3 regions of the Roseateles sp. GW821-FHT03B02 genome follow, and region 2 is predicted to be linked to each of the others. Evidence: predicted binding sites of a transcription regulator. Region 2 holds the regulator's gene; each other region holds the start of a gene.

Region 1 (7,079 bases), on a different contig from region 2:
CGCCGGCTGCCCACTTCATGCCGGCGATGATGTCGCTGTCGTAGCCGCCGCATTTGCCCAGCACGCGCACGGGCATGATCTTCAGGCCCCAGCCCACGCCGGCCATGCCGACGCCGTTGTTGCTCAGCGCCCCGATGAGGCCCGACACGCGTGTGCCGTGCCAGGAGCTGTTGCCGATGTCGCTGCTGTCGCAGCCGCTGCCCAGGGTGCCGCCGTTGATGTCGGCCTGCGTGACCCAGTCGCCGGGGTCCGAGGGGTCGGCATCGGCGCCGCCGCCGTCGTTGGCGATGGCCGTGGAGGTGGCGCCCGGGCTGCCGAAGCCGATCATGTCGTAGCCGCTGACGAACTGGCCGGCCAGGTCGGGGTGGTCCATGCGCACGCCGGTGTCGAGCACGGCGACGATGGCCGTGGTCGCGCCCGTCGTCACATCCCAGGCCGCCGGCGCATTGATGCTGGAAACGACCTGGCCCGGCGTGCTGCTGGGCGCCTTCAGATACCACTGGTCGATCGTGCGGGCCTGGATGCCGCCGACGGTGGTCTCCGGGTTCACGTCCGCGCCGCCGAACAGGGGATCGTTGGGCAGCCTGGCGTGCTTGCGGCGCTGATCCACCGCCACCAGCTCGACCTCGCCGTCAGCCGCCAGCCGCCTGGCGAGCTGGGCGCCGGTCAGGCCCTTGGCGAAGACGACATGGGTGCGCTCGTCCAGGCTGATGCCGGCCGCGAGCCGGTGGCCGGTGCGCAGGCCCAGGGCGGTCGCACGCGTCTGCGCGATCTCGCGCGCCTCGCCGCGCGTGGCCCGCAGGCCCAAGGCCTTGGCGCGCACGCTGTCGGCCTGGGGCTTGAAGCGCACGATGACCCGCGCTTCGACCTCGGCCGACTGCGCCAGGGCGGGCAGGCAAGCCAGCGCGGCCAGGGTGGCGATCAGCAGCGGGCGCAAGGGCTTCATGTCGGCAGACTCATGCAGTGCAGGGGCGGCCAGTTTAGGTGCGCCCCCGGCGGCCATTCGCAAACAAATGTGGCGTGCAAGAAAGCAGAAGGCCCCGCCGGGGCGGGGCCTTCATGACGGTGTCAAACGACGGCTCAGCCGTTGACGACGCGCACCATTTCCAGGCACTTGTTCGAGTAGCCCCACTCGTTGTCGTACCAGGACACGAGCTTGATGAAGGTGCCGTCCAGCGCGATACCGGCGTCGGCGTCGAAGATGGAGGTGCGCGGGTCGCCGCGGAAGTCGGTCGCCACGACCTTGTCCTCGGTGTAGCCCAGCACGCCCTTCAGCGCGCCTTCGCTCTGGGCCTTGAACTCGGCGCAGATCTCTTCGTAGCTGGCGTCCTTCAGCAGCTCGACGGTCAGGTCGACGACCGACACGTCGCTGGTGGGCACGCGGAAGCTCATGCCGGTCAGCTTCTTGTTCAGCTCGGGGATGACCTTGCCGACGGCCTTGGCGGCGCCGGTGCTGCTGGGGATGATGTTCTCCAGGATGCCGCGGCCGCCGCGCCAGTCCTTGTTGCTCGGGCCGTCCACGGTCTTCTGCGTGGCGGTGGCGGCGTGCACGGTGGTCATCAGGCCGCGCTTGATGCCCCACTTGTCGTTCAGCACCTTGGCCAGCGGTGCCAGGCAGTTGGTGGTGCAGGAGGCGTTGGAGATGATGGCTTCGCCGGCGTACTTGGTGTGGTTCACGCCGAAGACGAACATCGGCGTCTCGTCCTTGGACGGGGCCGAGAAGATGACCTTCTTGGCGCCCGCGGCCAGGTGCTTCTCGCCGCCGGCCTTGTCCAGGAAGATGCCCGTGGCTTCGATGACGATGTCGGCCCCGACCTCGGCCCACTTCAGCTCGGACGGGTCCTTGACGGCGGTCAGGCGGATCTTCCTGCCATTGACGACCAGGGTGTTGCCGTCCACTGAAACCTCGCCCTCGAAGCGGCCATGCACCGAGTCGTACTTCAGCATGTAGGCCAGGTAATCGGGTTCGAGCAGATCGTTGATCGCGACGACCTCGATGTCCTTGAAATTCGCAATGGCGGCACGGAACACCATGCGTCCGATGCGGCCGAAGCCGTTGATGCCGATCTTGATGGTCATGGAACAGTCTCCAGGAGGATGAAAAATTCTGCGCGGGCGGGATTCTCGGCGATTCGGGCGAGGGGGTGGTTTCGGCGCGATTTCACTCAGCCTTCGGCGCCAGCGCCAGCCGGCCGCAGGGCACGTTGACGATGACAGTCTGGCCCACCAGCTGCTCGAACTGCGTGGCCTTCACCTCCATCTCCAGGCCCGCCAGCCAGGCCAGGAACTCGGTGCGGTTCAGGTCGGGTTTGCCGACCTCGCCGACGCGGTTGTCCAGCGCCGGCCTGCCCAGGGTCCAGGCCATCTGGAAGGGGCAGGACATGGTGTTGAGGTCAAAGTCCGTGCGCATGGCCTGAATGCCCTTCATGTTGGACAGGAAGGAGACCAGCGGCACCGCGTCCTTGAACACCCGGGCTCCCACGCCGTAGGGCCGGAACTGGAAGTGCTGCTGCACCACGTAGGGTTTGGCGCCCGCTTCCAGGCAGGGCAGGCGGTACTGGCGCACATAGTCGGCCACCACCCTGGCCTGGCGCTCGCCGACGCTGGCATAGGCCATCTTCACGTCCGGCGGCGCATCGGGTGCGGTGAAGCTGAGCTCGACGAAGGCGTTGGCCACCTCGCGCTGCAGCGTCGAGCCGCCGTACTCGGGCGGCTCCTTTGGCGTACGCATGCAGGCCAGCGCCTTGGGGCGGCCCTGCAGGGCCTCCTCGCGCTCCGCGACAGCGCGTGGCGCGGTCCAGGTGATGGGGTCGGTCACGCGGGGCGTGAACTCGAACTCCTGCACCGCCAGCACGCTCTGCGCCCCTGCCGGCAGGCAGGGCAGGCGGTAGCCGCGCACGAACCAGTTCACCTCGTCCAGCATGGCCTCGCTGGCGGCGCGGAACAGCACCGTGACCTCGGGCGCACGGTCCGGCGCCGTGAACCTGAGGCTGAGGCGCACATGGCCGGGCAGGCGCATCTGCTCGTCGCGTGCGGGGTAGCGGATGGCGGGGCCGCCCTTGTGCAGGCAGGCCAGGGCCTGGGGGTCGACACGGTCGATCTCGACCACCTGGGCCTGCGCGGCGCAGGCGAGAAAGCCAGCCGCAAGGGCCATGAAGACATTGCGCATCCGAACCTCCCTGGTCTTTTCGATGCAGGCGGGTTTGTAGCGCAGGACGGCGGGCCCAAAAGCAAAGGGCCGCAAAAGCGGCCCTCGTGGTCATTCGGCGCGGCGCGTGCCGCGTGATCACTTCTTCTTCAGCACGGCCTTGACGGTGGCCGCCACGTTCTCGGGCGTGAAGCCGAAGTGCTTGAACAGCACCGGCGCCGGGGCCGATTCGCCGAAGCTGTCGATGCCGACGACGGCGTCCACGCCGTACTTCCACCAGAAGTCGCTGACACCCATTTCCACGGCCACGCGCGGCAGGCCCTTGGGCAGCACGCTCTTCTTGTAGTCCTTGTCCTGGCGGTCGAAGACGTTGGTGGACGGCATGGAGACAACGCGCACCTTCACGCCCTCGTCGGCCAGCAGCTTCTGCGCGGCCATGGCCAGCTGCACTTCGGAGCCGGTGGCGATGATGACGGCCTTGGCCTTGCCCTTGGGCGGTTCGGCCAGCACGTAGGCGCCCTTGGCGATCTCGTCGACGTTGGTCTTGGGCGAGTAGGCCAGGTTCTGGCGGCTCAGCGCCAGCAGGCTGGGGCGCTGGGCGTTGCCCAGGGCCATGGTCCAGGCGACCACCGTCTCGGTCGTGTCGGCCGGACGCCAGACGTCCAGGCCGGGGATCAGTCGCAGCGACGCAACGTGCTCGATGGACTGGTGGGTCGGGCCGTCTTCGCCCAGGCCGATGGAGTCGTGCGTCATCACGTGGATGACGCGCTGCTTCATCAACGCGGCCATGCGGATGGCGTTGCGGCTGTAGTCGCTGAAGGTCAGGAAAGTGCCGCCGTAGGGGATGAAGCCGCCGTGCAGGGCCACGCCGTTCATGATGGCGGCCATGCCGAACTCGCGCACACCGTAGTTGATGTGCCGGCCGTTGTTGGGCGTGCCATTCGCCTCGAAGCGCAGGTTGGGCGTCGAGCTGGTGTTGGTGAGGTTGGAGCCGGTCAGGTCGGCGCTGCCGCCCAGCATCTCGGGCAGCTTGGCGGTGAAGGCTTCCAGCGCGATCTGGCTGGCCTTGCGGCTGGCGACGGTCTGCGCGTCGGCATGGGCCTTGACGACGGCGTCGACGGCGATCTGCGCGAAGTCGGCCGGCAGCACGCCGGCCATGCGGCGCTGGAACTCGGCGGCCAGCTCGGGGTGGGCTTCGGCATAGGCGTCGAAGCGCCGGTCCCACTCGCTCTCGGCGCGGTCACCGGCGGACTTGGCATCCCAGGCGGTGTAGACCTCGGGCGGCACGATGAAGGGCTCGTGCGTCCAGCCGATGGCCTCGCGGGTCAGCTTGATTTCCTCGGCGCCCAGCGGCTCGCCGTGGGCCTTGGCCGTGTTGGCGCGGTTGGGCGAGCCCTTGCCGATGTGGGTCTTGGCGATGACGAGCGTGGGCTTGTCGGCGCTCTTCCTGGCCTGGGCGATAGCGGCGTCGACCGCGTCGACGTCATGGCCGTCCACCGGGCCGACGACGTTCCAGCCATAGGCAGCAAAGCGCTTGGCGGTGTCGTCGCCGAACCAGGGCGCGACCTGTCCGTCGATGGAGATGCCGTTGTCGTCGTAGATGGCGATCAGCTTGTTCAGCTTCCACGAAGCGGCCAGGGCGGCGGCCTCGTGGGAGATGCCTTCCATCAGGCAACCGTCGCCCAGGAAGACGTAGGTGTGGTGGTTGACGATCTCATGGCCGTCGCGGTTGAAGTCGCGCGCCATCAGCTTCTCGGCCAGGGCCAGGCCGACGGCGTTGGTCACGCCCTGGCCCAGCGGGCCGGTGGTCGTCTCGATGCCGGCGGTGATGCCCACCTCGGGGTGGCCGGGCGTCTTGCTATGCAACTGGCGGAAGGCCTTCAGCTCCTCGATGGGCAGCTCGTAGCCCGTCAGGTGCAACAGGGCGTAGATCAGCATGGAGCCGTGGCCGTTGGACAGCACGAAGCGGTCGCGGTCGGCCCAGTGCGGGTTGGCCGGGTTGTGCTTCAGGTGCCGCGCCCACAGCGCCACGGCGATGTCGGCCATGCCCATGGGAGCGCCCGGGTGGCCCGAGTTGGCTGCCTGCACCGCGTCCATCGCGAGGGCGCGGATCGCGTTGGCCATGAGAGTGGGGGAGGCGGTCGATGCAGTCATGGCCGGGGCTTTCCTTGGGCGGTTGGGCAAAACCAGGGATTTTACGGGGGTGGCTCGCCGTGGCTTGATCCAGCGCAAGGTCGGCTTGCCGCCGCCGCGCGACGCTTCGAAACATGCCCTCCTCGACCATGCCCCTGGCCGTGCGCGTCATCCGCGCCGAGCACGATGCCCTGGCCGCCATGCTGCGAACGGTGCCGCTGCTGCTGGAAGCCCAACGCCGCGCCGGCACGACGCCCGACTTCGGCGCGCTGCGGGCCATGCTGTTCTACGTCGACGAGTTCCCCGAGCGCCTGCACCACACCAAGGAAAGCGAGCTGCTCTTCCCCAAGTTGCGCGCACAGGCGCCGGATCTGCGCCTCGTGCTGGACGACCTGGATGCCGACCACGCCCAGGGCGAGCGCGCCATCCGCGAGCTGCAGCACAGCCTGCTGGCCTGGGAGCAGATGGGCGAGCCGCGGCGCGAGAAGTTCGAGCAGCAGCTCAAGGTCTACACCGCCCGCTACCTGCGCCACATGAAGCGCGAGGAAACCGAGATCCTGCCGCGCGCGGCGGCCCTGCTGTCGGCCGCGGACTGGGCCGAGCTCGACGAGGCCTTCGGCAGCCACCAGGATCCCCTCGCGCCGCGCGCCGGTCAGCAAGTCGACGAGGCCTATGCGCCGCTGCGCCAGCGCATCCTGGCGGCCCTGCCGGCACCACTGGGCTGGGGCCCGGCGCTGCCGCCCCCGCCTTAAACGGACTTGGCCGGTGCCGCCGTGCAGGCCTTGGCCGACGCCAGGCCGCGCAGGAAGCCGCGCCGCACGCCGCCGGCCGTGATGGCCGCGCTGACCTGGCGGGCGTAGCGCTCTGCGCCGGTCAGCTTGCGCACCCAGCCGCGAAAAGGAATGACGCCCTCGGCAGTGCGCTGCAACGCACCGGTGGCGGCATCCTCGCCGCGGTCCAGCAGGCCGGGGTTGCCGGCCGTGTGCGGTGCGTCGAGATCAGGACCGAGCACTTCGTCGAGCGCGCGAATGTCAGCGGCGAGGCCCGCGCAGCTGCCGTCGGCCGGCAAGGCATAGGGCGCAGTGGCGGCGGCCTTCAGGACGTCGGGAATGTCGGCCCGCACGACGTTGAGATCGCTCAGCGGCGTCGTCGCCGCGGTGGCAACCTTGTCCTGGCTGGAGCTGGCGCAGGCGCAGAGGGCTGCGGCGAGGAAGAGGGTGAGGTGATGTGGGCGCATGGCCCGCGCATCATCTCAGCCCGGCATTGATCTTTTCGAGCGCCGCCGCGCCCGGACAGAGTGCTTTTTCACCCAGCGTGTTCAGGGGGCTGGCCACGGTGCGCTGGGCGGCATGCCAATCCCGGGCGGCGGGGTCGACGTAGAGCAGGCCGGTGGCGATCTCGCCGGCCGCGGCGCGCAGCTGCATGGCGTTCATGGCGCCGAGGCGGTCGGTGGGGTCGTAGTCGGCGGCCATCCTGCGCAGGCGCAGCGTGCTGCCGTCGGCCTGCGGGACGTCGATGACGTCGGGCGAGTGCTCGACGACCTGCTCTTCGGCCAGATCGATGAAGTCGATGCGGTTCAGCGCCTCGTTGTGGGCGCGGACATGGTCGTAGCTGCGCGTGGAGCCGGCGTGGTTGTTGAAGGCCACGCAGGGGCTGATGACGTCGATGAAGGCCGCGCCGCCGTGGCGGATGGCGGCCTCGATCAGCGGCACGAGCTGGGCCTTGTCGCCCGAGAAGCTGCGCGCAACGAAGGTGGCGCCCAGCTGCAGCGCCAGCGCCGCGAGGTCGATGGCGGCGT
Region 2 (7,079 bases):
TCCCGTCTACAGCTACCGCCTGTCCATCGTCCACTTCTGGGCGCTGATCTTCACCTACATGTGGGCGGGCCCGCACCACCTGCACTACACGGCGCTGCCGGACTGGGCGCAGAGCGTGGGCATGATCTTCAGCCTGGTGCTGCTGGCGCCCAGCTGGGGCGGCATGATCAACGGCGTCATGACGCTGTCGGGCGCCTGGCACAAGCTGCGCGACGACCCCATCCTGAAGTTCCTCATCGTGGCGCTGTCGTTCTACGGCATGTCGACCTTCGAGGGCCCGATGATGTCGATCAAGACGGTCAACGCACTGTCTCACTACACCGACTGGACGGTGGGCCACGTGCACAGCGGCGCGCTGGGCTGGGTGGGCCTGATCTCCATGGGCTCGCTCTATCACCTGATCCCGCGCATGTTCGGCCGCACGGAGATGTACTCCAAGCGCGCCATCGAGCTGCACTTCTGGGTCGCGACGCTGGGTATCGTGCTCTACATCGCCGCGATGTGGATCGCTGGCGTCATGCAGGGCCTGATGTGGCGCGCGGTCAACCCCGACGGCACGCTGGTCTACACCTTCGTCGAGAGCGTGAAGGCCACCTGGCCCTTCTACGTGATCCGCCTGGCCGGCGGCCTGCTGTACCTCAGCGGCATGTGCATCATGAGCTGGAACGTCATCAAGACCGTGCAGGCCGGCCGTGCGCAGCCCGTGCGCATTCCCGCCCCCGCGCTGGCCCACGCCTGAGGAGATTTCATGAGCAACCATTCCCAAGCCGTCTCCGGCCACCAGCGCATCGAGACCAGCAACCTGCTGATGATCGTGCTGGTGCTGCTGACCGTGCTGGTCGGCGGCGTCGTCGAGATCGTGCCGCTGTTCTTCCAGCGCTCCACCACGCAGGCCGCGCCGGGCCTCAAGCCCTACACGGCCCTGCAGCTGGCCGGCCGCGACATCTATCTGCGCGAAGGCTGCTACAACTGCCACTCGCAGATGATCCGCCCGCTCGCCGCCGAGACGCTGCGTTATGGCAAGTACTCTACCGCCGGCGAGTTCGTCTACGACCACCCCTTCCAGTGGGGCAGCAAGCGCACCGGCCCAGACCTGGCCCGCGTGGGCGGCAAGTACAGCGACGACTGGCACCGCATCCACCTGAACAACCCGCGTGATCTGGTGCCCGAGTCCAACATGCCGGCCTACTCCTGGCTGGCAGGGGCCCCGGTCGATGCGGCCATCATGCCGACGAAGCTGGCGGCGATGCGCACGCTGGGCGTGCCCTACACCGAGGCCGAGGTGAAGTCCTCCGCCGAGGACGTGAAGGGCAAGACCGAGCTCGACGCGCTGGTGGCCTATCTGCAGGTGCTCGGCACCGCGAACAAGTAAGGAGCCCGCACCATGGGCATCAATGAACTCCGCGTGGCCGTGACCCTGGTGTCGCTGGCCGTCTTCCTGGGCATCGTCGCCTGGGCCTGGCGTGGCCGCTTCGACGACGCCGCACGCCTGCCTTTCGAAGGAGACGAGCAATGAGTGACTTCTTCAGCAGCGGCTGGTCCATCTTCGTCGCCGCCGCCACCATCGGCGGGCTGGTCGCCTGCGGCATCCTGCTCTTCATCGCGAGCCGCCGCCAGGTGATGGCGGCCGACAACACCACCGGCCACGTCTGGGACGAGGATCTGCGCGAACTGAACAACCCGCTGCCGGCCTGGTGGATGGGCCTGTTCATCCTGACCATCGTCTTCGCCGGCATCTACCTGGCGCTCTACCCGGGCCTGGGCAGCACCGCCGGCAAGCTGGGCTGGACCAGCCTGGGCGAGCACGCCAGGGATGTCGACCAGGCCCGCGCCGCGATGGCGCCGGTGTATGCCGCCTTTGCCGACAAGACGCCCGAGCAGCTCGCCAAGGACCCCAAGGCCCACGCCATCGGCGAGCGCTTGTTCGCCAACAACTGCGCGCAGTGCCATGGCGCGGACGCCAAGGGCTCCAAGGGCTTCCCCAACCTGACCGACAACGACTGGCTGTGGGGCGGCACGCCCGAGGCCATCACCGAGACCATCACCAAGGGCCGCGACGGCAACATGCCCGTCATGGCGCCGGCCGTGGGCTCGAGCGAGGACGTGCGCAACGTCGCCCACTACGTGCTCTCGCTGTCGGGCAGCCCGCACAACGCGCTGTATGCCCAGCTTGGCAAGCCCAAGTTCGTCGTCTGCGCGGCCTGCCACGGCCCGGGCGGCCAGGGCAACCAGGCCCTGGGCGCGCCCAATCTGAGCGACAAGATCTGGCTGCACGGCTGGGGTGAGGAGGCCGTGATGGCCATGGTCAACAACGGCAAGCACAGCGTCATGCCGGCCCACGGCGAGCGCCTGACGCCCGAGCAGATCCGCGTGCTTGCGTCCTACGTCTGGGGTCTGTCACAGTCGCAAGGCCCAGCAGCCGCCAACTGATCCCCATGCCCGTCCCTTCCGCGCCCGGTTCGGGCGATGCAGTACAGGTCATCCGGCTCTACAAGTCGGAAGACAAGATCCATCCACGGGCCGTGGATGGCTTCTATGCCCGCTGGCGCTGGGCCATCGTCGCGCTGACCCAGATCGTGTTCTATGGCCTGCCCTGGCTCGACTGGGGCGAGCGGCAGGCCGTGCTCTTCGATCTGGAGGCGCGGCGCTTCTACATCTTCGGGCTGGTGCTGTATCCGCAGGACTTCGTGTACCTCACAGGCCTGCTGATGATCTCGGCCTACGCTCTGTTCCTGTTCACTGCGGTGGCCGGGCGGCTGTGGTGCGGCTTTGCCTGCCCGCAGACGGTCTACACCGAGATGTTCATGCGGGTGGAGCACTGGTTCGAGGGCGACCGCAACGCGCGGCTGCGTCTGGACAAGTCGCCCTGGTCCTTCGACAAGCTGTGGCGCAAGTCAGGCAAGCAGCTCGTCTGGATCGCGCTCGGGCTGTGGACGGGCTTCACCTTCGTCGGCTACTTCACGCCCATCCACACCCTGGGCGCCGAGGTGCTGGCGCTGGGCCTGGGGCCCTGGGAGACCTTCTGGGTGCTGTTCTACGGCTTTGCCACCTACGGCAACGCCGGCTACATGCGCGAGCAGGTCTGCAAGTACATGTGTCCCTACGCGCGCTTTCAGAGCGCGATGTTCGACCGCGACACCCTGATCGTCAGCTACGACCCGGGCCGCGGCGAGCCGCGCGGCAACAACGCCAAGCGCAAGAAGGGCGAAGCCCGCAGCGCCGCCGTCGGCGACTGCATCGACTGCGGCCTGTGCGTGCAGGTCTGCCCTACCGGCATCGACATCCGCAAGGGCTTGCAGTACGAATGCATCGGCTGCGCTGCCTGCATCGACGTCTGCAACGGCGTCATGGACAAGATGGCCACGCCGCGCGGGCTCATCCGCTTCGACACCGAGAACGGCCTGGAGCAGGGCCTGAACAGCGCCCAGCGCTGGCGCCGCGTGCTGCGGCCACGGGTCGTCATCTACACCGCCGTGCTGCTCGTCATCTGCACGGCGCTGTTGTGGAGCATCGCCTCGCGGCACGGCTTCCGCGTCGACGTGGTGCGCGACCGCGCCTCGCTGGCCCGCCTCGTCGAGGACGGCTGGATCGAGAACGTCTACCGGCTGCAGGTCATGAACGCGACTGAGTCGGCGCAGCGCTACCGCATCGAGGCCGATGGCCTGCCCGGCCTGGTGCTTACCCAGGCGACGACCGTGGACCTGGGTCCGGCCGAGGCGCGCTGGGTGGCCGTGGCCCTGCGCATGCCACCGAGTGCGGCGCAACAGCTCAAGCCCGGCGCGCACGCCATGCAGTGGCGCATCAGCCGCGTTGGCGAGGGCGCCGCCGAAACCATCGTCGAGAAATCCACCTTCGTGCTGCCGCGCTGACGGCGAGGAGAACCCCATGTCCGCCCTGAAATCCCGATCCGCCTGGCGCGAGCCCATGGTCTGGCTCGTCGTCGGAGGCCCGGCCAGCGTCGTCGTCGCCAGCTTCTTCACGCTGGCCCTGGCCATCAAGCACCCCGATCCGCCGCTGGACCTGCACGCTTCGGCCCAGCGCTCGGCAGACGACGTGGAGCCCGCCGACATGCGCGCACGCGAGGGCGACATTCCCGCGCTGATCGCCCGCAACCATGCCGCCACCGGCGCCGCCGGGGTCAAGCGGTGAGCGCCGTGCAGGGGCGCCCCAAGCAGGCTCGCTCCCGCTTGGCAGACCAGACCGCCGGCCGAAGGGTGCATCAATGAACGCCCAGGCCGGCCCGTCGCGCATCGCGCGCTTCGCGATGGCGGTGGCCTGGTCGTCCTTCCTGTGTGCCGGCGTGCTGGAGCTGCTGGTCTTCGCCGTCGTCGACCCGGGCGAGCTGCGCTGGTTCGGCGCTGCGCCCATCGAGTGGTCGCCCCAGGCGGTCTACACGCTCAGCTTCCTGATCTTCTGGGGCGTCATTGCGCTGGCTGCCAGCCTGGCGCTGTTGCTCGTCAGCCTGCCGGCCGACGATGTCAAGCCTGCGCGTCGCGCGCCGGGCTGGCCGCGCTGATCACGCGGGCATGCCGGTCGTGGGTCCAGTAGGCCCAGGCCCAGTCCATCAGCACCACGAAGCGGTTGCGAAAGCCGATCAGGAAGTACACGTGGGCGAATAGCCAGAACAGCCAGGCCGCGTAGCCCGAGAAGCGCAACGGCCCGGCCGGCGTGCCGAGATCCACGACGGCGCTGTGCCTGCCGATGGTGGCGAGGTTGCCGTAGTCGCGGTAGCGGAAGGGCAGGGTGGGCTGACTGCCCAGGCGGCGCCGGATGTTGGCCGCCGCATGGCGACCCATCTGCTTGGCGCCGGGTGATACCCCGGGCACCGGCCTGGGTTCGTGGCCTGGTGCATGGCTTTGCGCGGCGGCCAGGTCGCCGATGACCTGGATGGCGGGGAAGCCCTGGAGGCTGAGGTCTGGCTCGACGACGACGCGGCCGGCGCGGTCCAGCATGCAGCCGGTGGCGTCTGCCAGCGCTCGGCCCAGCGGCGAGGCGGCCACCCCGGCCGCCCAGACCACGCAGCGGCTGTGCAGGCGCTGCGGCCCGGCGGCCGTCGTGATGTCCAGCCCCTCGGCGTCGATGCCGCTCACCCGCGCGCCCAGCATCACTTCCACACCCAGCGCAGCCAGCTGCTCGCGGGCACGCTCGCTCAGGGTCTCTGGCATGGCCTGCAGCACGCGCGAGCCCCCTTCCACCAGCAGCACGCGGGCCTGCCTGGGGTCGATGCGGCGGAACTCGCCCGGAAGCGTGTGGCGTGCGATCTCCGCGAAGGTGCCGGCCAGCTCCACCCCGGTCGGCCCGGCGCCGACAACGACGAACTGCAGCAGCGCCACGCGCTTGACCGGGTCGTCCTCCCGCTCGGCGGCCTCGAAGGCGAGCAGCACGCGGCGGCGGATCTCGAAGGCGTCCTGCAGCGTCTTCAGGCCCGGTGCGAATGCAGCCCAGTCGTCGCGGCCGAAATAGCTGTGGGTGGCGCCGGCCGCGACGATGAGGTGGTCCCAGCACAGCGTGGCGCCGTCCTTCAGTGTGGCGGTCTGTGCGCGGGCGTCGAGGGCGGTGACCTCGCCCAGCAGTGTCGTCACGTTGGGCTGGCGGCGGAACAGGTGGCGGATGGGCGCCGCAATGGACGGGGCCGACAGGCCGGCCGTGGCCACCTGGTAGAGCAGGGGCTGGAAGAGGTGGTGGTTGGTCTTGTCGACGACGGTGACGTCGACCTCGGCAGCGGCGAGGGCTCGCGCCGCCTCCAGGCCGCCGAACCCGCAGCCGATAATGAGGACTTGGGGACGCATGAAGCCATGCTACGCCTCATTTGCTGCGCTGCAGCAAATGACCCCCGAGCCTGCCCGGTCAGCAGGCGGCGTTGGAAATGAGACGCTGCAAGGCCTGAGGATCGAGCACGGTGATCTGGCGCTGCTTGACGTCCAGCACGCCGTCTTCCTGGAACTTGGAGAAGGTGCGGCTGACGGTTTCGAGCTTGAGGCCGAGGTAGCTGCCGATCTCCTCGCGCGTCATGCGCAGCACCAGGCTGCTCGACGAGAAGCCGCGCGCCTGCAGGCGCTGCGTCAGGTTCAGCAGGAACGCCGCCAAGCGTTCCTCGGCGCGCATGTTGCCCAGCAGCAGCATGACGCCGTGGTCGCGCACGATCTCGCGGCTCATGATCTTGTGGAACTGGTGCTGCAGCAGCGTGAATTCGCGCGACAGCTCCTCCAGGTCGCGGTACTGGATCACGCAGACGGAGGAGTCCTCCAGCGCGACGGCATCGCAGTGGTGCTGGTCGCTGCTGATGCCGTCCAGTCCGAGCAACTCGCCGGCCATCTGAAAACCGGTCACCTGGTCGCGACCGTCCTCGCTGCCCACGCAGGTCTTGAAGAAGCCGGTGCGCACGGCGTACAACGCCTCGAAGCGGTCGCCGTTGCGGAACAGGTGGTCGCCTCGCTGAACGCTGCGGCGCTTCTCCACCAGCCCGTCCAGGCGCTGCAGATCGGCCGGGCTCAACCCCACCGGCAGGCAGAGTTCACGCAGATTGCAGCTGGCACAGGCGACCCGCAGCGGTTCGAGCGTCGCGGCACCGGGCTGCGCGGGCATGTCTGGGGTGATCGGCACGCTCATCGGGCGGGTGAGAGGGGTCAGCATGAAACGCATTGTTCTCGGCGGCCTGCGCTGCAGCCTTGACTTGGATCAACGCCCGGCCCGGTGGCTGCCGGCACAGTGGCGGCATGCCAGCCGTCACAGACCGCCCCATCGATGCCGACCTGCTGCGCCGCCACGACGTGGCAGGCCCGCGCTACACGTCCTATCCCACGGCCGACCGCCTCGTCGAGGCCTACCAGGGGCCCCAGCATCTGCAGGCGCTGCGCCAACGCGGCACGGTGCAGCCGCTGTCCGTCTACGTCCACATCCCGTTCTGCGAGCAGCTCTGCTACTACTGCGCCTGCAACAAGATCATCACCAAGCACCACGAGCGCGCCGCGCCGTACCTGGCCGCGCTGGAGGTGGAGATGGATCTCGTCGCCGAAGCCCTGGGCGGCACGGCCCCGGTGTCGCAGCTGCACCTGGGCGGCGGCTCCCCCACTTTCCTG
Region 3 (7,079 bases), on a different contig from region 2:
CGATGCGCGAGTTCGTGACGATGTCGAGGAATACCTTGTCCACGGCCAGCGGCGTGCCGTCGTCGAGCCGGCTGCGGTAGATCTCGAAGCCGCCGCGCCGGAAGTCCATGCTGAACTCAGGCGTGTGAGTTGCGACATGGCAGTCGTTCCAGCGCAGCTTGGTGGCGGGGTCGGCCCAGGCGGCGAAGACGCGGGCGGCCGAGGCCTTGAAAGTCCGGTCCAGCACGAAGCTGGTGTGGGCGGTCGTCATGGCTTGTGATCCTGTTCGGCCAGCAGCGCGTCCAGCGCGTCGAACTGCCGGTGCCACTGAGCCTTGCGCCGGGCTACCCAGTCCTCCAGCCCGTTGAAGGCCTCGGGCGCGATGCGGTAGGTGCGTACGCGGCCCGTCTTGTCGGACTGCACCAGGCCGCCGGCCTCCAGCACGGCCAGGTGCTTGAGGGCCGAGGGCAGGGCGATGGACAGGGGCTTGGCCAGGTCCGACACCGAGGCCGGGCCGCGGGCGAGCTGGTCCACCATGGCACGGCGGTTGCCGTCGGCCAGCGCGGCGAAGAGGCGGTCCAGCCCCTCAGTCGGCGAGGAAGCGCGCGGGGAGGGCATGGCGCAAAGGGTAGTACTGGAAGACCGGGCGGGCCTCGACGATGCAGCGCCACACCGACGGCCGGGCCAGCAGGCGCTCGAAATAGGCGGCCAGGCGCGTGTGCCCGGGCGAGAAGGGACGCACGATGGCTGCGTAGAACAGCGCTGGCGCCGCGGCGCAGTCGGCCATCGTGAAGGCGTTGCCAGCCGCCCAGGTGCGCTCGCCCAGGCGGCTTTCGATGAGGTCGTAGGACACGCCCAGCTCGGCGACCGTGCCGGTCAGCGTGGCCGCGTCGCGTTCGGCCTCGGGGCGCAGCTGCTGGGCGATGAAGCGCTGCATGGGCGTCATCACATGGCAGTCGAAGACGCGGTCCCAGAGGCGCGCTTCGAGCTGGGCGTCGAAGTCGACGGGCAGCAGGCGCTGACGACCGGGATGGCCGGGGTGGTGGTGGTCGAGGTACTCGATCTGGATCGAGGTCTCGGGCACGACCCGATCGCCGTCGACCAGTAGCGGAATCTTGGCCGTGGGCCACAGCGCGGCATAGGCCGCGCGTTCGGCGGGGTCGCCCAGGTTGACCATCCTGGCTTCGAAGGGCGTGCCGTTCTCGTACAGCGCGATCAGCACCTTCCAGCAGTAGGAGGACAGCGGGTGGTAGTGCAGTGTCAGGGCCATGGGGATCTCATTTGTTGCCGATCTGGCTAAGTGTATTGAAACTTTCCGAATTCGGAAACTGTCCGGGAAAACAAAGGCGGGCCGCAGCCCGCCCTTGCTGAACGGTCGAGATGGTTGAGTCAGTCCTGCACCACGGCGGCGGCTTGCAGCCGCTTGTTCACCCGCAGCGCCGCCAGCGTGCCGACCACGCCGGACAGCAGGTAGACGCTGACCGAGCCGAGGCCGAAGCGCGACGACAGGTAGAGCACGATGACCGGCGCAAACGCCGCACCCAGCAGCCAGGCCATGTCCGCCGTCAGCGCGGCGCCGGTATAGCGGAAGTGCGGCAGGAAGTTGGAGGTGACCGAGCCGGCCGCCTGGCCGTAAGACAGGCCCAGCAGCACGAAGCCGATCAGGATGAAGGCCGCCTGGCCTGGCTTGCCGCCACCCAGCATGAAGGGGGCGAACAGCGCGAAGGCGCCGATGGCCACGGCCAGCGTGCCCAGGAAGCTGCGGCGGCCGATCTTGTCGGCTATCAGGCCCGACATGGGCATGGCAACCGCCGCAAAGGCGGCGCCCAGTAGTTCCATCTTCATGAAGTCCACCACGCCCCGGTCCTCGGCGAACAGGTTCACCCAGGACAGCGGGAACACCGTCACCAGGTGGAAGAGGGCGTAGCTGGCCAGCGCGGCGAAGGCGCCGATGACGATGTGGTGGCCCTGGGCAGGTAGCAACTCGTGCAGGTGGGCCGGGTCGAGCTCATGTTCCTCCATGCGCTTCTCGTACTCGTGCGTGACGACGAGGCGCAGCCGGGCGAACAGCGCGACAACGTTGATCGCAAAAGCCGTGAAGAACGGGAAGCGCCAACCCCAGGAGAGGAAATCCTTGGCATCCAGGCTGCCGTAGACGTACAGGAACACCCCCGAGGCCACAAAGAAGCCCAGCGGCGCGCCAAGCTGCCCCAGCATGGCATACCAGCCGCGGCGTTGCGGGGGGGCGTTCAGGGCCAGCAGGGAGGGCAGGCCGTCCCAGGAGCCGCCCAGGGCCAGGCCCTGGCCGACACGGCAGAGCGCCAGCAGCAGGATGGCGGTGTTGCCCGCGTCCTTGAAGCCGGGCAGCAGGCCCATGCCGACCGTCGAGCAGCCGAGCAGGAAGAGGGCGGCGGTCAGCTTGGTCGAGCGGCCGAAGCGGCGCTGGATCTCCATGCCGATTAGCGTGCCGACCGGGCGGACGACGAAAGCCAGCGCGAAGACCAAGAAGGCGTAGAGCGTGCCGGTCAGGCCGTCGACGAAGGGGAAGAAGACCTGAGGGAAGACCAGCACCGAGGCGATGCCGAAGACGAAGAAATCGAAATACTCGGAAGCCCGGCCGATGATGACGCCGACAGCGATGTCGCCGGGTGCGAGGTCCTCGTCCGTGCGGGTCGTCAGGGGGGCGGATTGGGGGGTCTGGAAGGTACTGCTTGCGCTTGCCATGGCGGCTTGTCTCCGTCTGTGCCTAGGACAAAATGTCCAATCGTTGATCTGGCTCAATCAACTTACATTCCGTCGCTGCCCGCAAGATCGTTAACCCTCGCGTGCCTCTCAGGATGTACCCCAACAAGACTCTCCTTATCCGCGCTCTGGTCTTGTCAGCCAGCGCCCTGCTGACCGGCTGCGACTGGATCGTCATGAAGCCGCATGGCGACATCGCGAACCAGCAGGCCCAGCTCATCGTCACCTCGACGCTGCTCATGATGCTGATCATCGTCCCGGTGATCGCGCTGACGCTGTTCTTTGCCTACCGTTACAGGCAGTCCAACACCGAGGCGACCTATGCGCCGGACTGGGACCACTCCACGCGCCTGGAACTGGTCATCTGGGGCGCGCCGCTGCTGATCATCATCGCGCTGGGCGCCATCACCTGGATCAGCACCCACAAGCTGGACCCGTTCCGCCCGCTGGACCGCATCGCCGAGGACAAGCCCCTGGCCGCCGGCGTGAAGCCGCTGGAGGTCTATGCGGTGTCGATGGACTGGAAGTGGCTGTTCATCTACCCCGAGCAGGGCATCGCCACCGTCAACGAACTGGCCGCGCCGGTGGACCGCCCCATCCACTTCCGCTTCACGTCCACGACGGTGATGAACACCTTCTACGTGCCCGCCCTGGCCGGCATGATCTACACGATGCCGGGTATGGAGACGCAACTGCACGCCGTCATCAACAAGGCCGGCGTCTATGACGGCCTGTCGGCGCACTACAGCGGCGCCGGCTTCTCGGACATGCGCTTCAAGTTCCACGGCCTGACGGACGAGGAATTCGCGCGCTGGATCGAGTCCAACAAGACCGCCGGCGGCGCGCTGACCCGCGCCGAGGTGCTGAAGCTGGAGCAGCCCAGCACCAAGGAACCCATCCGCCGCTTCGCCAGCGTCGAGGCGGGCCTGTGGAGCGCCATCGTCGACCGCTGCGTCGACGGCAAGAAGATGTGCTCCAGCACCATGATGGCCATCGACGCCGCCGGCGGTGCCGGCAAGGGCGGCGTGGCCAGCACCATGCGCAGCGCCTGGCGTGATGCCGAAGGCGTGCAGCGCGAGCGCACCGTCGTCGCCGGCCTTTGCACGCCCACGAACCTGCTGGGTCTGCCCGTCGAGACCGTCGCGCAGAAGAACTGAGTCCGCCCATGTCCACTGCACAACTCCCCGCTGCCGAGCAGCTTCACCCCCTCCTGGGCCGGCTCGGCCTGGATGCCATCCCCTACCACGAGCCCATCCTCGTCGGCACCTTCGCGGCCGTGGTCCTCGGCGGCCTCTTCGTGCTGGCCCTGCTGACGAAGTTCCGCCTCTGGGGCCCGCTGTGGCGCGACTGGATCACCAGCATCGACCACAAGAAGATCGGCATCATGTACATCGTGCTGGGCGTCGTGATGCTGCTGCGCGGTTTCGCCGACGCAGCCATGATGCGTGCCCACCAGGCCATGGCCTTTGGTGACAATGCCGGTTTCCTGCCGCCGCACCACTACGACCAGGTCTTCACGGCCCACGGCGTCATCATGATCTTCTTCGTCGCGATGCCCTTCGTGACTGGGTTCATGAACTACGTCGTGCCGCTGCAGATCGGCGCGCGCGACGTGGCCTTCCCCTTCCTGAACAACTTCAGCTTCTGGATGACTGCCGGCGGCGCCATCCTCGTGATGATCTCGCTGTTCATCGGCGAGTTCGCCAAGACCGGCTGGCTTGCTTATCCGCCGCTGTCCGGCCTGCTCGCCAGTCCCGACGTCGGGGTGGACTACTACCTTTGGTCACTGCAGATCGCGGGCGTGGGCACGACGCTGTCGGGCATCAACCTGATCGCCACCATCATCAAGATGCGCGCCCCCGGCATGACGATGATGAAGATGCCCGTCTTCACGTGGACGTCCCTCTGCACCAACGTGCTCATCGTCGCGACCTTCCCGGTGCTGGCCGCCACGCTCGCGCTGCTGACCGCGGACCGCTACCTCGGCACCAACTTCTTCACGAACGATCTCGGCGGCAACGCCATGCTCTACGTGAACCTGATCTGGATCTGGGGCCACCCCGAGGTCTACATCCTGGTGCTGCCGGTGTTCGGCATCTTCTCGGAAGTGGTGTCCACCTTCAGCCGCAAGAAGCTGTTCGGCTATGCGTCCATGGTCTATGCCACGGTCGTCATCACCATCCTGTCCTACCTCGTCTGGCTGCACCACTTCTTCACGATGGGATCGGGCGCCAGCGTGAACAGCTTCTTCGGCATCACGACGATGATCATCTCGATCCCGACGGGCGCCAAGATCTTCAACTGGCTGTTCACGATGTACCGCGGCCGCATCAAGTTCGAGGTGCCGATGCTGTGGACCGTGGGCTTCATGGTCACCTTCGTCATCGGTGGCATGACCGGCGTGCTGCTGGCCGTGCCCGCGGCGGACTTCGTGCTGCACAACAGCTTGTTCCTGATCGCCCACTTCCACAACGTGATCATCGGCGGCGTGGTGTTCGGCGTGTTCGCCGGCATCAACTACTGGTTCCCCAAGGCCTTCGGCTTCCGCCTGGACGCCTTCTGGGGCAAGGTCTCGTTCTGGTGCTGGTTCATCGGCTTCTGGGTCGCCTTCACGCCGCTCTACATCCTCGGCCTGATGGGCATCACGCGCCGCGTCAGCCACTTCGACGACATGTCGCTGCAGCCCTATTTCGTCGTCGCCGCCATCGGTGGCGGCATCGTGGCCCTGGGCATCGCGTCCTTCCTGATCCAGATTGGCGTCAGCATCCTGCGCCGCAAGGAACTGGCCGACACGACGGGTGACATCTGGGGCGGCCGCACGCTGGAGTGGTCCACGGCCTCTCCGCCGCCGGACTACAACTTCGCCTTCACGCCCATCACCCATGAGCTGGATGCCTGGCAGGACATGAAGCAGCGCGGCGTCGCGCGCCCCACGAAGGGCTTCGTCGCCATCCACATGCCCAAGAACACCGGCGCCGGCTTCGTCATCGGCATGCTGGCCACGGCCATGGGCTTCGCCTTGATCTGGCGCATGTATCCGCTCGCCGGCCTGGCTTTCGCCGCCACCGTCATCGCGGCCATCTGGCACACCTTCAACTACCACCGCGACTACCACATCCCGGCCGATGCGGTGACGCGTACCGAGGACGAGCGCAGCTGCGCCCTCGCGTCCGCTGCCTGACCGGGAGATCCTGACATGTCTGCAAGCATTGCCACCCATGTGAACGGCGCCCCGGTCTACTACGACCACAGCGGCGAGCACCATCCGCCCAACAGCACCATGCTGGGCTTCTGGCTCTACCTGATGAGCGACTGCCTCATCTTCGCGGTGCTGTTCGCCGTCTATGCCGTGCTGGGCCGCTCCTACGCGGCCGGTCCGTCGGGAGCCGACCTGTTCGACCTGCCGCTGGTGGCCGTCAACACCGGCCTGCTGCTGTTCTCGTCCATCACCTACGGCTTCGCGATGATCGCGATGCAGGCCCGCAAGAAGGGCCCGCTGCTGGCCTGGCTGGCGGTTACGGGCCTGTTCGGCCTGGGCTTCCTGGGCATCGAGCTCTACGAGTTCCACCACCTCATCCACGAGGGCGCCGGCCCCGGCCGCAGCGCCTTCCTGTCCAGCTTCTTCACGCTGGTGGGCACCCACGGCCTGCACGTCACTTTCGGCTGCATCTGGCTGGTCACGCTGATGTTCCAGGTGCAGAAGCTCGGCCTCACGCCGGCCAACCGCCGCCGCCTGATGTGCCTGTCGATGTTCTGGCACTTCCTGGACGTCGTCTGGATCGGCGTCTTCACCTTCGTCTATCTCATGGGGGTGCTGTGATGGCCGGCCATGCACATGATCACGGTCACGACGACCACCTCGACGGCGAGGAAGACTTCCACGTCAGCTACAAGGGCTATGCGACGGGCTTCATCCTGTCCGTCATCCTGACCGCCATTCCCTTCTGGCTGGTGATGGGCAAGCTGCTGCCGAGCCCCAAGATGACCGGCCTGGTCATCCTGGCCTTCGCGGCCGTGCAGATGGTGGTACACATGGTGTATTTCCTGCACATGAACGCCAAGGTCGAAGGCGGCTGGTCCATGCTGGCGCTGCTGTTCACGGTGGCGCTGGTGGTCATCATGCTGGCCGGCTCGGTGTGGGTCATGTATCACATGAACGCCAACATGATGCCGACGCCGGACCCGGCAGCCATGCGCAACATGCCCTGAATGGGTATGGGCCGCGCCGCACGGATCGCCTTGATCGCCGCTGCGGCGCTGGCCAGCCTGGGCTTTCTCGCGCTGGCCACCTGGCAGTTCCAGCGGCTGGGCTGGAAGCAAGACCTGATTGCCCGCGTCGAGCGGCGGGTCCACGCGGA

Evidence for each region. The regulator FNR, encoded in region 2, switches genes on or off when oxygen is low (the NO sensors DNR and NnrR bind a similar motif). The targets are predictions, from matches to a motif close to TTGATNNNNATCAA.
Region 1: AC07VX_RS03590 (hemerythrin domain-containing protein) is a predicted target of FNR. The motif match lies at 5,367-5,380, and genes of this name have one in related genera.
Region 3: cyoA (ubiquinol oxidase subunit II) is a predicted target of FNR. The motif match lies at 2,747-2,760, and genes of this name have one in related genera.

The regions. Positions count from the first base shown of each region.
Region 1 is NZ_JBWKUV010000001.1:814,920-821,998, forward strand. Features, by position in the region: gene AC07VX_RS03570 (S8 family serine peptidase) at 1-946, opposite strand, end outside; gene gap (type I glyceraldehyde-3-phosphate dehydrogenase) at 1,081-2,079, opposite strand; gene AC07VX_RS03580 (hypothetical protein) at 2,162-3,169, opposite strand; gene tkt (transketolase) at 3,287-5,272, opposite strand; gene AC07VX_RS03590 (hemerythrin domain-containing protein) at 5,416-6,033, shown strand; gene AC07VX_RS03595 (hypothetical protein) at 6,030-6,518, opposite strand; gene AC07VX_RS03600 (2-oxoacid:ferredoxin oxidoreductase subunit beta) at 6,529-7,079, opposite strand, start outside.
Region 2 is NZ_JBWKUV010000013.1:19,927-27,005, reverse strand. Features, by position in the region: gene ccoN (cytochrome-c oxidase, cbb3-type subunit I) at 1-739, shown strand, start outside; gene ccoO (cytochrome-c oxidase, cbb3-type subunit II) at 749-1,372, shown strand; gene AC07VX_RS25315 (cbb3-type cytochrome oxidase subunit 3) at 1,385-1,516, shown strand; gene ccoP (cytochrome-c oxidase, cbb3-type subunit III) at 1,513-2,430, shown strand; gene ccoG (cytochrome c oxidase accessory protein CcoG) at 2,436-3,869, shown strand; gene AC07VX_RS25300 (hypothetical protein) at 3,886-4,149, shown strand; gene AC07VX_RS25295 (hypothetical protein) at 4,223-4,516, shown strand; gene AC07VX_RS25290 (NAD(P)/FAD-dependent oxidoreductase) at 4,479-5,789, opposite strand; gene fnr (fumarate/nitrate reduction transcriptional regulator Fnr) at 5,848-6,585, opposite strand; gene hemN (oxygen-independent coproporphyrinogen III oxidase) at 6,717-7,079, shown strand, end outside.
Region 3 is NZ_JBWKUV010000009.1:34,338-41,416, reverse strand. Features, by position in the region: gene AC07VX_RS21420 (SRPBCC family protein) at 1-250, opposite strand, end outside; gene AC07VX_RS21415 (ArsR/SmtB family transcription factor) at 247-597, opposite strand; gene AC07VX_RS21410 (glutathione S-transferase family protein) at 566-1,249, opposite strand; gene AC07VX_RS21405 (MFS transporter) at 1,369-2,703, opposite strand; gene cyoA (ubiquinol oxidase subunit II) at 2,817-3,878, shown strand; gene cyoB (cytochrome o ubiquinol oxidase subunit I) at 3,887-5,902, shown strand; gene cyoC (cytochrome o ubiquinol oxidase subunit III) at 5,918-6,541, shown strand; gene cyoD (cytochrome o ubiquinol oxidase subunit IV) at 6,541-6,930, shown strand; gene AC07VX_RS21380 (SURF1 family protein) at 6,931-7,079, shown strand, end outside.